DNA from 3 places in the Limnochorda sp. genome. Region 3 is predicted to be linked to each of the others. Evidence: riboswitches for the same ligand, from Rfam matches in the RefSeq annotation. Region 3 holds a riboswitch; each other region holds the start of a gene.

Region 1 (4,271 bases), on a different contig from region 3:
CTCCGTACCGCTCCAGGAGGAAGTCCCGGACCTGGCTGGAGGTGAGGGCCCGGGCCAGGGCCTGGAGGGCCGGATCGTCCTGCCGGTCGGTGCGGACGGCCAGCACGTTGGCGTAGGGCGAGTCGCTCCCCTCGATGGTGAGGGCGTCGGCCACGGGGTTGAGGCCCGCCTCCAGCGCGTAGTTGGTGTTGATGACGGCCGCGTCCACATCGGGGAGGACCCGAGGCAGCTGGGCCGCCTCCAGCTCCCGGAAGCGGAGGCCCAGGGGGTTCTCCACCACATCGAGGATGGTCGCCGTGATGCCGGCGGCCGGGTCCAGGCGGATCAGACCCGCCGACTGGAGGAGGAGCAGGGCCCGGCCCCCGTTGGTCGGGTCGTTGGGGATGGCGATGGAAGCCCCCTGGGGCAGGTCCTCCAGCCGGGTCCACCGGCCCGAGTAGACGCCCATGGGCTCGATGTGGACCGCGGCGATGTAGGTGAGGTCCAGGCGGTGGTCCTGGGAGAACTGCTCCAGGTAGGGGATGTGCTGGAAGTAGTTGGCGTCCAGATCGCCCGCGGCCAGCGCCAGGTTGGGCTGGACATAATCGGTAAACTCCACGATCTCCAACTGGATCCCTTCCGCGGCCAGCTGGGGCTGGATCACCTGGAGCACCTCAGCGTGGGGCACCGGCGTCGCCCCGACCCGGAGCACCGTCTGGGCCGCGGCGGTCCCGGCCACAAGGGCCATGGCCAGGATCAAGAGCACCCCCAAGAGCCCGGCTCCCCGGAAGATGGCACGGCTTCCCATCGTACGTACGTCGCCTCCTTCGTTGCGCTTTGGGCGCGTCACTCCCGCGTGGGGTTCCCCCAACCCCAAACCTTCACCGCCGGTCCAGCCGCCGGGCCCAGTAGCTGCCCAGGTACTGGATCCCCTGGACCAGCACCACCAACACCGCCACGGTGACCAGCATCACGTCCGTCCGGAACCGCTGGTACCCGTACCGGATGGCCAGGTCGCCCAGCCCGCCGCCCCCCACGGCCCCGGCCATGGCCGAGTAGCCCACCAGGGTGATGGCCGTGATGGTCCCTCCGAGAATGAGGGACGGGACCGCTTCGGGCAGGTAGACCTTCCAGATCACCTGCCAGGGGGTGGCCCCCATGGCGACCGCCGCCTCCACCACGCCCGGATCCACCTCGTTGAGGGAGCTTTCCACCAGCCGGGCCACGTAGGGGATGGCGGCGACGGTCAGCGGGACCATGGCCGCCGTGGTCCCGATGGAGGTTCCCACCAACCAGCGGGTGAAGGGGATGATGGCCACCATCAAAATAATGAACGGAATGGATCGGCCCACGTTGACGATCAGGCCCAGCACGTGGTGGAGGCGGGGCGAGGCGAGGATCCGCCCGGGGGCGGTCGTCACCAAGAGAACCCCCAGTGGCAGCCCGCCCAGCTCAGCCAAGACCGTGGCAACGCCGACCATGAGCAGGGTCTCCTGGAGGGCTTCCCAGGTCAGCTTGAGGACCACGGGCGAGATGATCATCGCTCCTCCACCTCCTCATGCCACTCCTGGATGATCACCCCGACCTCCCGGAGGTAGGTGAGGGCCCGCTCCAGGTCGCCGGGCTTGCCCGTCAACTCCACCAAGAGCACCCCGAAGGGCGTCCCGCCCAACCGGTCGATCTGACCGCTCAGGATGTTGGCCATGACGGGGAACCGCCGGACCAGGTGGGTGATGACCGGCTCCTTGGCCGTCTCGCCGACGAAGTGGAGCTCCACCAGCCGGGCTTCCTGGCCCGGTGGGGGCGGCGTCCGGTCGGGCAGGGGCTGGCGCCGGGGGCCGGACCGGCCCAGCAGGCGGCGGGCCGCCTCCGACTGGGGCCGGACGAGCACCTCGCTGGTGGGCCCTTCCTCCACCACCCGGCCCGCCTCCACCACCGCCACCCGGTCACAGATGGCCCGGACCACCGACATCTGGTGGGTGATGATGAGGATGGTCACCCCCATCTCGTCCCGCACCCGCTTGAGCAGGTCCAAGACCGAGGCGGTGGTCTCGGGATCCAGCGCGGAGGTGGGCTCGTCGCAGAGAAGCAACCGGGGCCGGTTGGCCAAAGCCCGAGCGATGCCCACCCGCTGCTTCTGGCCGCCCGACAGCTCCGAGGGGTAGCTGGCCCACCGGTCGGCCAGCCCCACCCACTCCAGGAGCTCCTGCACCCGCTGGCGGATCTCCGCCCGGGGTCGCCCGGCGATCTCCAGGGGGAGGGCCACATTCCCCGCCACGGTCCGGGAACGGAGGAGGTTGAAGTGCTGGAAGACCATGCCGATGCGTTGGCGCATGCGGCGCAGTTCGGCCCCTTCCAGCGAGGTGAGGTCCACCCCGTCCACCTCCACCCGGCCGGCATCAGGCCGTTCCAGGCGGTTGACACAGCGGACCAGGGTGCTCTTGCCGGCGCCGCTCACCCCGATGACGCCGTAGATCTCGCCGGCGCGCACCTCCAGATCGATGCCCCGCAGGGCCTCGATCCGCCCGTTTTCCGTCTCAAATCCCTTGTGGACACCCTGGAGTCGAACGACGACCCGTCCGGCCCGCGGGGCTGCCACCTGGGGCGTGGCGGGAACCGTTCCCAGGGACCCGTCCGGTGTTACGTAGGCCAGGGGTCTTCCCTCCCGTCGCCGTGCTCCGGCGCTCCCGTGCCAGAAGCGGCTGCCGGCCCCGGGAGCGCCCGCCTCGGGCGACGGGCCGTGAGCTTGAGGAAGAAAAAGGCCTCTTCCCGAGTGAAGAGGCCGCTCCGTCGGCTCTCATCTCTCCGGGAAATCCGGCAGGAATTGGCACCGCACACCCCCGCCAGGGGTGCCGGTTGCCGGGCTTCATCGGGCCTGTCCCTCCGCCACTCTGGATGAAAGCACCTCAAAAGCACTATGCAGTTGTGGCGAGACGGCCGGAGACCGTCACTTGGTGCCAGTCTAGCCGTTCCTTGGCGTGCCGTCAACTCCCTGGCAAAGTGGCAGAGAAGTCTGAGGGCTGGACCGGTGGGTCCGGGGTGATGGGCGGCGGGCCGGTGGCGAGGCGCAGGAGATCTCTGGCCAATCGAGAATAGCTATGAGTAGGTTTCTTCATACAGTGTACACAGAACCAGTGGAAGCCCAGGGAGGAGCGACGGTGAGCGCAAACGTGGTCGATATCGCCTGGCGGGTCGGCGGGCCCCAGGGCAAGGGTGTGGACACGGCCGCCGGCGTCTTTGGGCGCGCCGCGGCCGCGGGAGGCTTCTTCGTCTTCGGACGTCGGGAGTACTACTCCAACATCATGGGCCGGCACAGCTACTTCGACATCCGGGTGGCCACCCACCCGGTGGCGGTTCACCGGAACCCGGTGGACATCCTGGTCACTTTCGAGACGGAGACCCTGGTCCGGCACGCGCTGGCCGTGGCCGCCGGGGGGCTCCTGTTGCACGACGCCGGGGCGGCCGACGTCCCCATTGACCGGATGGTCTTCCTGGATCCCCCGCTCCAGGAGGCTTTGGTCTCCCACCTGGAAGAGGCGGGGCTCCCCCCCACCACCGCCGGGCTCTTGGAGGCGGCTCGCCGACGGGGGGTGACGGTCCTCTCCGTCCCCTACGGCGAGTTGGCCGAGCACCTCACCAGCACCCTGGGCGCCTCCCGGGCCCGGGCCGAGCGGATGATCAACACGGTGGCCGTCGCCCTCTCGGGCGCCTTGCTCCAGTACGATCCGGAGCTGATCAAGAAGGGCGTGGCCCTCACCTTCGGCTCGAGCCCCATGACCGAGCTGAACCAGCAGGCCGTCGACTTGGCCTACGCCTACGCGCGGGAGACCTGGGATCTGGAGGCCCTGCCCCTCCGGCTCGCCCCCCGGGCAGAGCGCCCCGTCCGGCTCTTCCTCTCCGGCACCCAGGCGGTGGCCATGGGGAAGCTGGCGGCCGGCATCGCCTTCCAAAGCTACTACCCCATCAGCCCGGCCACCGATGAGAGCGTCTACCTGGAGCGCCACGCCACCGTCCCCACCGTGGACGGCGGCACCAGCTCGGTCCTGGTCTGGCAAACAGAGGACGAGTTGGCCGCGGTGGCTACCGCCAGCGGGGCCGCCCTGACCGGCGCCCGGAGCGCCACGGCCACCTCCGGCCCGGGCCTCTCCCTCATGACCGAAGGTTTGGGCTGGGCGGGCATCAACGAGGTCCCCTTGGTGGTCACCATCTACCAGCGGGGCGGCCCGGCCACGGGGCTTCCCACCCGGAGCGAGCAGGGCGATCTCCTCTTCGCGGCCCACGCCGGTCACGGG
Region 2 (4,271 bases), on a different contig from region 3:
ATTGCCGAGGCCGACGTCTACTTCGGCTCCCGGCTCCAGCCCGAGGAGTTCCGCCGGGCCCGCCGCCTCCGGTGGATCCACGTGCCCTCGGCCGGGATCGAGAAGCTCCTCCACCCGGACCTGGTGGCAAGTGACTGCCTCCTGACCAACAGCCGCGGGTGCATGGCCGATGCCGTGGCCGACCACACCCTGGGCGCCATCATCTACTTCGCCCGGGGCTTCGACCTGGCGGTGGCGGGCCAGCAGGCCCGGCGGTGGGAGCCGGTGGCCCAACGGCGCATGCCCATGGAGCTGGCCGACCTCTCGGTGGGCCTGGTGGGCTTCGGTGAGATCGGGCGTGCCCTGGCCACCCGCTGTAAAGCCTTGGGGATGAGGGTCTTCGCCATGCGGCGGCAGAAGGGGGTCAACCCCTGCCCCGACCTGGTGGAAGCTATGTGGGGTCCCGACGATCTGGACCGGCTCATCGACGCGTCCACCTTTGTGGTGCTGGCGGTGCCCGTCGTCTCGGATACCCACCACCTGATCGGCGAGCGGGAGCTGAAGCGGATGGGGCCCGGGCGGTTCCTCATCAACGTGGGTCGGGGCCAGCTGGTGGATGAGGCGGCCCTCCTCCGGGCCCTCCGGGAAGGGTGGATCGGCGGGGCGGCCCTGGACGTCTTCGAGCAAGAGCCCTTGCCGCCCGAAAGCCCCCTCTGGGGCCAGCCCAACCTGCTCATCACCCCCCACATCGCGGGCCAGACCCCCCGCTACTGGGAGCGGGTGGTGCATCTCTTCTTCCGGAATCTGGAGCGCTTCCTGGCGGGGGAGCCTCTGGAGCGGCTGGTGGACAAGAAGCGGGGCTACTAGGCTGACTGGAGAGCGTCGGGGAAGACGGAGCGAGGAGGGACGTCCGTGCCCGAACTCAGGGAGGATCCATGGACGGGACGATGGGTGCTGATCGCGGCCGAGCGGAGCCAGCGCCCCCATGATGGGGGCTCCCGGGCCCATGCGGCCTGGACCCGGTCCAGCGCCCCACAAGCGGCAGGCCGCTCCTGCCCCTTCTGCCCGGGGCACGAAGAGAAGACACCGCCCGAGACCTTCCGGGCCGGCGCGGCCGACCTGGAGCGGCTGGAGGGTTCCGCCGACGTGGGCGCCGAACCGCCGGGCGAGGGCCCCTGGCAGGTCCGGGTGGTGCCCAACCTGTACCCCATGGTCCGCTCCGAGGTGGGGCCTGAGCCGCTGAGCTGGGGCGGCCGGGCCCGGGTGCCCGCCTTCGGCATGCACGAGGTGATCATCGAAACCCCGGAGCACCAGACGCCTTTCCAGCAGCTTTCTTTGGAGGACCGCCGCCTCATCCTGGCGGTCCTCCGGCAGCGGCTGGCCGCCCATTACCAGGACAAGCGCCTGGAACAGGTGATCCTCTTCAAGAACTGGGGGAAGGAAGCGGGGGCGTCCCTCGAGCACCCTCACGGCCAGCTGGTCGCCCTCCCCTGGGTGCCCCCGGCCATCCGGCGGGAGCTGGTCCGTTCCCGGGAGCACCACCGGGAGACGGGCCGGTGCCTCCTCTGCACCATCGTGGAAGAGGAGCTGGAGGACGGCAGCCGGGTGGTGGCCGCCGACGAGGCGATGGTCCTCCTGGCCCCCTTCGCCTCCGGCTCCCCTTACGAGGTCTGGCTGGTGCCCCGGCGGCACGGCGCCCGCTTCGAGGCGTCCAGCGAGGCGGAGCGGGAGGCCCTGGCCCGCTGGCTGGGCTGGCTCCTGGAGCGGGTGGAGGGGCTCCTGGGTCCCGTGGCCTACAACTGGGTCCTCCACACGGCCCCTCGGGTGGGGCGGGGCTTCCTGGAAGGGGAGGCGCTGGAGCAGGGGTACCACTGGCACCTGGAGTTCCGCCCCCGGGTGAGCACGCCGGCCGGCTTCGAGTGGGGCGCGGGGGTGGACGTCAACGTGGTCGCGCCCGAGCAGGCGGCCGCATGGCTCCGGGAGACGGCCAAGGAGGCAGGCATGGGCGCGCGTCCAGCCCCGCCCCCAGCGCGTTGACGCTCTGGGGGGCGCGTGCTAGGATGGTGGCGATCTGTGGACCTGTGCCGTGAAGCTCTTATCGAGAGTGGTGGAGGGACGGGCCCGATGAAACCCGGCAACCAGCCGCGCCTGTGCGGTCCGGTGCCAACTCCCGCAGGCCACCACCTGGCCTGGCAGATGAGGGCGACCCATGCCTCCTTTCCGGGCGCCGGAACGGAGGGTTTTTTCGTCCCCGAGCCAGCACGGCGCATCCAAGGAGGCAACGACGAACCCCATGGGTGAGAGCAGGCGTCGATTCTTCACCTCCGAGTCGGTGACGGAGGGTCATCCCGACAAGCTGTGCGACCAGGTTTCCGATGCCGTCCTCGATGCCATTCTGGCCCAGGATCCCGAGGCGCGCGTCGCCTGCGAGGTGAGCGTGACCACCGGGCTCCTGCTGGTGATGGGCGAGATCTCCACCTCCTGCTATGTGGATATTCCCACCATCGCCCGGGAGACGGTCCGCTCCATCGGCTACGACCGGGCCAAGTACGGTTTCGATGCCGAAACCTGTGCCGTTCTCAATTCTATTCAGGAACAGTCGCCCGATATCGCGGTGGGCGTGGGCCGCTCCCTGGAGGCCCGCCAGGCGAGCCACGACCCCTACGACGCCATCGGCGCCGGCGACCAGGGGATGATGTTTGGGTACGCGTGCGATGAGACGGAGGAGCTGATGCCCGCCCCCATCGCACTCGCCCACAGCCTGGCCCGGCGGCTGGCCCAGGTGCGCAAGGACGGCACCCTCCCTTACCTCCGGCCCGACGGCAAGACCCAGGTGACCGTCGAGTACGAGGACGACCGGCCGGTCCGGGTGGAGACCATCGTCGTCTCGGCCCAGCACAGCCCCGACATCTCCCAGAAGGAGCTGGCCGAGGACATCATCGAGCATGTGGTCCAGGCGGTGATCCCGGCCGATCTCATGGATGAGAAGACCAAGATCCTGGTCAACCCCACGGGGCGCTTTGTGGTGGGCGGGCCCCAGGGGGATACGGGGCTGACGGGCCGGAAGATCATCGTGGACACCTACGGCGGGATGGCCCGGCACGGCGGCGGCGCCTTCTCGGGCAAAGACCCCACCAAGGTGGACCGGTCCGCCTCCTACGCCGCCCGCTACGTGGCCAAGAACATGGTGGCCGCGGGTCTGGCCCGGCGCCTGGAGCTGTGGATCTCCTACGCCATCGGCGTGGCCCGGCCCCTGGCCATCGGCGTGGACAGCTTTGGCACGGGCACGCTGCCCGATGAAGAGCTGGCCCGGCTGGCCGCCCAGGTCTTCGACTTCCGGCCGGCGGCCATCATCGAGCGGCTCCAGCTCCGCCGGCCCATCTACCGCCAGGTCGCGGCGTACGGCCACTTCGGCCGGCCCGATCTGGACCTGCCCTGGGAGCGGCTGGACCTGGTGCCCGAGCTCCGCTGACCGGCCGGCGGCCGGCCCAGGTTCGAGGCGCGGGCGCTGGAGCGGGCGCCGGCCAGGCAGGCTGGGCTGGAGGTGACCTCATCCTGCGACGCGAAGCGGTCTTTCACCGTCCCGAGCCTCCCTGGGCCTACGCCGGTCCCAACCGGTCCTTGGTGGTGCGGGTGCGGGTGGGCCGGGGGGATGTGGAACGGGTCCGGATCGTCTACCGGGACCGGTACGCCCCGCCCAGCGCCAACCGGGTGGCCCCCATGGCGCGGGTGGGGCGGGACGAGCTCTTCGATTACTATGAGGCGGAGCTCACCCTGGACCCGCCCCGCTACCGGTACCTCTTCGCCTTGGAGGGTCCCGAGGGAACCCTTTGGTACGGCGAGGGAGGCCTGGCGCCCGACCCGCCCGAGGACGGGCCTTTCGAGGTGCCCTACCTCTTCGCCGAGGACCGGTTCCAGGTGCCCGACTGGTGGCAGGACGGGATCATCTACCAGGTGATGCCCGACCGGTTCTGGGGGCCCGCCCGGCCGCCGGCGGGGGAGGGGTGGCTCCGTTGGGATGAGCTCCCCAGCCAGAGCGGCCGCTATCCGGGGACCTTGCGGGGGATCCGCGAACGCCTCGACCACCTGGAGGAGCTGGGCGCGACCATCCTCTATTTGAACCCTATCTTCCTCTCCTCGGCGTATCATGGCTACGAGACGACGGACTACTACCAGGTCGACCCTCGCCTGGGGAGCTTGGAGGACCTGCAGGCGCTGGTCGAGGCCGCGCACCAACGGGGCATCCGGGTGATCCTCGACGGGGTCTTCAACCATACGGGGCCGGAGTTTTT
Region 3 (4,271 bases):
AGGAGGGTGCCGTCGGTGGGATAGGGCAGGGGGCGCCGCAAGGGGAGGACGGCCTCCCGCTGCCAGAGACGGTAGGTGGCCTGGTACCGGCGGGCCTCACCCGGGGCCAGGGGTTCAGGGTCCTCGGGGGGCTCCCCAGGCCCCACCCGCTCCACCACCGGCAGCCCCGATCCGTCAGGCTCCAGGCGCAGCACCTGGAGGCGGACGGCGCCGTCGAGCACGGGCAGGGCAGGCAAGGCCACCGGGGCCTGGCTCTCATTGACCAGGGTGAAGAGGTGGAGGACCTGGACGGCGCTCTCCCCCTGGAGGAGGACCATCATCTCGTCGGCGAGCCGGACGGGAACCTCTTGGGCGCCAGCCGGAACGGGGAAGCGGACCATCAGGCCCGCCAGAAGAGCCGTCGCCAGAAGAGCCATCGTGACCAAGCCATGGGCCCAGCGGCCACCGGGGCGGTGGGGTGGGTTTACTGCCACGGGGAGAGCTCCTTTCCCTCCCAGGGGTGGAAGCCAGAGGGCTGGGCCGCGGCGGCCCAGCGACTGAACTCGCAATCAGATTCATTCTAGCACACCCTGGGCCCCTCAGCCGAAGGGGCCTGCCGGGGGACCGGGCCGTCCTCGAGTGCAGAATTGACCCTCTTGTGCTATGCTTGTCCAAGAAGAGTTCCCTAGACGTCTCGGGGGAGGGAACGGCCTGTGCCTGCACCCCCATCCCAGCCGCTGGGCGCGCCCCGGGTCGTCCACGCGCTGGGTCTGGCCACCGCGTACGTGGATCTGGGCCCGTCGGAGGCGCCCCCGGTGGTCTTCATCCACGGGTACGGGGCCAGCCACCTCAGCTGGCGGGAGAATCTGGTTCCCTTGAGCCGGCGCTACCGGGCCATCGCGCTGGATCTGGCCGGTCATGGGGGCACCGCCAAGCCCCTCGCTTCCTACACCGTCACCTACTACGCGCGCCACGTGGCCGCGTTCTTGGAGGCTCTGGACCTTGAGCAGGTCACCCTGGTGGGCGTCTCCTTGGGCGGCGCCATCGCCGGCACCGTCGCCCTCCGCTGGCCCGAACGGCTGGCCCGGCTGGTCTTGGTGGACGCGGCCGGGGTCGGCCGGAAAAAGCAGTCGTGGGCTTCCCGCCGGCGTTTCGTGCCCGCCCTCTTCTGGCAGGTGTTGGGCCGGCCCCGCCGGCCGGTGATCCGGCGGTTCCTAGAGGAGGCCATCTTCGCGTCGCCGGCACGGGTCACCGAGGAGGCCATCGACGAGACCATCAGCGCCCACCGGCAGAGCCGCCTGGCCGCGCTCTTCACCGGCGTCACCCTCATGTTCCCCGACGCCCACCTCTACCCCCGCCTGCCCCAGATCCAGCTGCCCACCCTGATCGTCTGGGGGTCGGAAGACCGGACCTTCCCGGTGAGCGACGGCTACGACGCGGCCCGCCAGATCCCCGGCGCCCGGTTGGAGGTGCTGGAGGGCGTGGGGCATGTGCCCATGCAGGAGGCGCCAGAAGCCTTCAACGCCCTGCTCGAAGCGTTCCTCCAAGAGCCGGTGTGAGCCCTGCGCTTCCCCAGCGTCCTGCCGCCGGCAACGCCCGGCAGCGTGCGAAGGGCGGCGAGGGCCCCTGGGCGCGAGGAAGGGGCCGCCCGCCGCGGCAGCCCTCTTGACACCTCTCGCGAGCGGCTCTTATAATACCGGCAACACACAACAGCCTTACAACTTTTTGTGCCTGCATCCAGAGTGGCGGAGGGACTGGCCCGATGAAGCCCGGCAACCGGCGGCCGCGAGCCGCGCGGTGCCAATTCCTGCAGGACCTGCGTCAGGGGTCCTGAGAGATGCGGGGTGACGGCGGACCCGTGCTCTCTCATCTCCTGAGAGAGCTTTTTTTGTCCCTCGCCGTGTGGGTGCCGGCACGAAGGAGTGTGCGGCCGTGTCGGTGGCGGGTCTGGTCTGTAGCCTCTGCGGTGAGCGGTTCCCTGTCTCGGCCCAGTACGTCTGCACCGAGTGCTTTGGCCCCCTGGAGGTGGCCTACGACTGGGAGGCGGTCCGCCAGCGCCTCACCTCCGAGCCCTTCCCCTGCCATACCTCCAGCCTCTGGCGCTACCGGGCCCTCCTTCCGGTGAACGAGATCCCCCCCAACGACCTGGGCGCCGGCTTCACCCCCCTCCATCCGGCCGAGCGCCTGGCCAAGGAGATAGGGCTGGAGGAGCTCTGGATCAAGAACGACACCGTCAACCCCTCCTACTCCTTCAAGGATCGGGTGGTCGCCCTGGCCGTGGCCACCGCCCAGCAGATGGGCATCCCCGTGGTCGCCTGCGCCTCCACGGGCAACCTGGCCAGCGCCCTGGCCGCCCACGCGGCCCGGGCGGGGCTCCCAGCCTACCTCTTCGTTCCGGCGGACTTGGAGCCGGAGAAGATTCTGGGCGCCGCCGTCTACGGCCCCCACATCATCGGGGTCAAAGGCACCTACGACGACGTCAACCGGCTCTGCATCCAGATCGCGGACCGGTACGGCTGGGGCTTCGTCAACATCAACCTGCGGCCGTTCTACGCGGAAGGCTCCAAGACCCTGGCCTTTGAGACGGTGGAGCAGCTGGGCTGGGACCTGCCCGACCACGTGGTCGTCCCCGCGGCCGGGGGCTCCCTGGCCACCAAGATCGCCAAGGGCTTCCAGGAGCTCCTGGACTTGGGCCTGGTCTTCGGCGAGCGGCCCCGGGTCTCCATCGCCCAGGCGGCCGGCTGCGCGCCCATCGTCCGGGCCTGGGAGGCGGGGTTGGATCACGTGGAGCCAGTCCGGCCTCAGACCATTGCCCGGTCCCTGGCCATCGGCAACCCCGCGGACGGGGTGCTGGCCCTGAAGACCATCCGGGAGACGGGCGGGGCGGCGGCCGCGGTCACCGACGAGGAGATCATCGAAGGGATCCGGCTCTTGGCCCGCACCGAGGGCATCTTCGCGGAAACCGCAGGCGGCGTGACGGTGGCCGCGCTGCGGAAGCTGGTGGCCCAGGGCCACATCAGGCCCGATGAGCGAACGGTCCTTTACATCACCGGCAACGGCTACAAGACGGTGAGCGCTTTGGAAGGTCAGGCGAGCGCGCCCCCGGTGGTGGAGCCGCGCCTGGCCGACTTCGAACGGTGGTACGCCACCCACTCATCCGCCCAGGCGGTCGAACTTCGCCCGGCGGGGTTTCCCGCCGCGAGCCAAGGAGGAGTGCACCCATGCCCCGAGTGATCATCCCCAGCCTCCTGCAGGCCGTCACCGACGGAGCCCGGGAGGTCACCGCTGAAGGCGAAACGGTGGGCCAAGCCCTGGCCTCCCTCACCCAGCGGTACCCTGCGGCGGAGAGCCGCCTGTTCCAAGAGGATGGAGCCCTCCGGCCCCACGTCAACCTCTTTGTCAACGATGAGGACATCCGTTTTCTGGGGGGCCTCGACACCCCCGTCGGCGAGAACGACGAGATCCTCATCATCCCCGCCATGGCCGGCGGCGCGTGACGCCGCCCCCGGGGCCCGGGCAGAGCCGCCCGGGCCCCGTCACGTCCGCTCAGGCAGCCGGACAAAGGGGCGGGGACCAGGCCCCACATACTGGGCCCGCGGGCGGATCAGCCGGTTGTTGGCCAGCTGCTCCAGCACGTGGGCCCCCCAGCCGGCGACCCGGCTCACCGCGAAGACGGGGGTGAAAAGCGGGGTGGGGATCCCCACCGCCCCGTAGAGGATGGCGGTGAAGAAGTCTGGGTTGGGGTGGAGCCCCTTGGCCTCCCGCACCACCCGCTCCACCTCCAGGGCGATGTCCAGCCACCGCCCCACCTCCGGCCGGTGGCGCAAGGCCAGGAGCTCCTGCCGGAGGAACTCGGCCCGGGGATCGGCCTGCCGGTAGACCCTATGGCCCATGCCCATGATCCGCTCCTTCCGGGCCAGGGCTTGCTGGGTCCACGCGGCCGCCTGGGAGGCCTCCCCGATGGTCTCGAACATCCGCCGGGCCAACTCGTTGGCCCCGCCATGCAGGGGCCCTTTGAGGGCGCCCAGGGCCCCCACCACGCCTGAGTGGATGTCTGAAAGGGTGGCGGCGATCACCCGGCCGGTGAAGGTGGAGGCGTTCAGCTCGTGATCCGCGTGGAGGATGAAGGCGATGTCCAGGAGCCGGACGGACTCCGGCTCGGGCTCCCGCCCCTGGAGCATGAAGAGCAGCTGGGTCGCGGTGGGCCGCCCCGTGGGCCCGAGCCCCCGGAGGGGCGGGATGGGGGGGAGCCCTTGGCCCAGCCGGCCGATGGCGGCCACCAGGGTGGGCAT

The links. Region 3 has a riboswitch for S-adenosylmethionine ahead of FWJ67_RS02595 (threonine synthase). Riboswitches for the same ligand answer to the same signal wherever they lie in the genome.
Region 1: it holds a riboswitch for S-adenosylmethionine, as region 3 does, so the genes downstream of both, FWJ67_RS01210 (methionine ABC transporter ATP-binding protein) here and FWJ67_RS02595 (threonine synthase) in region 3, are expected to answer to the same signal.
Region 2: it holds a riboswitch for S-adenosylmethionine, as region 3 does, so the genes downstream of both, metK (methionine adenosyltransferase) here and FWJ67_RS02595 (threonine synthase) in region 3, are expected to answer to the same signal.

Annotation. Positions count from the first base shown of each region.
Region 1 is NZ_VSCV01000002.1:1,626-5,896, forward strand. Features, by position in the region: gene FWJ67_RS01200 (MetQ/NlpA family ABC transporter substrate-binding protein) at 1-727, opposite strand, end outside; gene FWJ67_RS01205 (methionine ABC transporter permease) at 861-1,514, opposite strand; gene FWJ67_RS01210 (methionine ABC transporter ATP-binding protein) at 1,517-2,578, opposite strand; SAM riboswitch class I at 2,774-2,881, opposite strand; gene FWJ67_RS01215 (2-oxoacid:acceptor oxidoreductase subunit alpha) at 3,138-4,271, shown strand, end outside.
Region 2 is NZ_VSCV01000001.1:202,519-206,789, forward strand. Features, by position in the region: gene FWJ67_RS00990 (D-2-hydroxyacid dehydrogenase) at 1-846, shown strand, start outside; gene FWJ67_RS00995 (DUF4931 domain-containing protein) at 892-2,016, shown strand; SAM riboswitch class I at 2,072-2,182, shown strand; gene metK (methionine adenosyltransferase) at 2,273-3,451, shown strand; gene FWJ67_RS01005 (glycoside hydrolase family 13 protein) at 3,535-4,271, shown strand, end outside.
Region 3 is NZ_VSCV01000003.1:101,893-106,163, reverse strand. Features, by position in the region: gene FWJ67_RS02605 (hypothetical protein) at 1-473, opposite strand, end outside; gene FWJ67_RS02600 (alpha/beta fold hydrolase) at 693-1,538, shown strand; SAM riboswitch class I at 1,710-1,823, shown strand; gene FWJ67_RS02595 (threonine synthase) at 1,912-3,213, shown strand; gene FWJ67_RS02590 (ubiquitin-like small modifier protein 1) at 3,201-3,476, shown strand; gene FWJ67_RS02585 (citrate/2-methylcitrate synthase) at 3,516-4,271, opposite strand, start outside.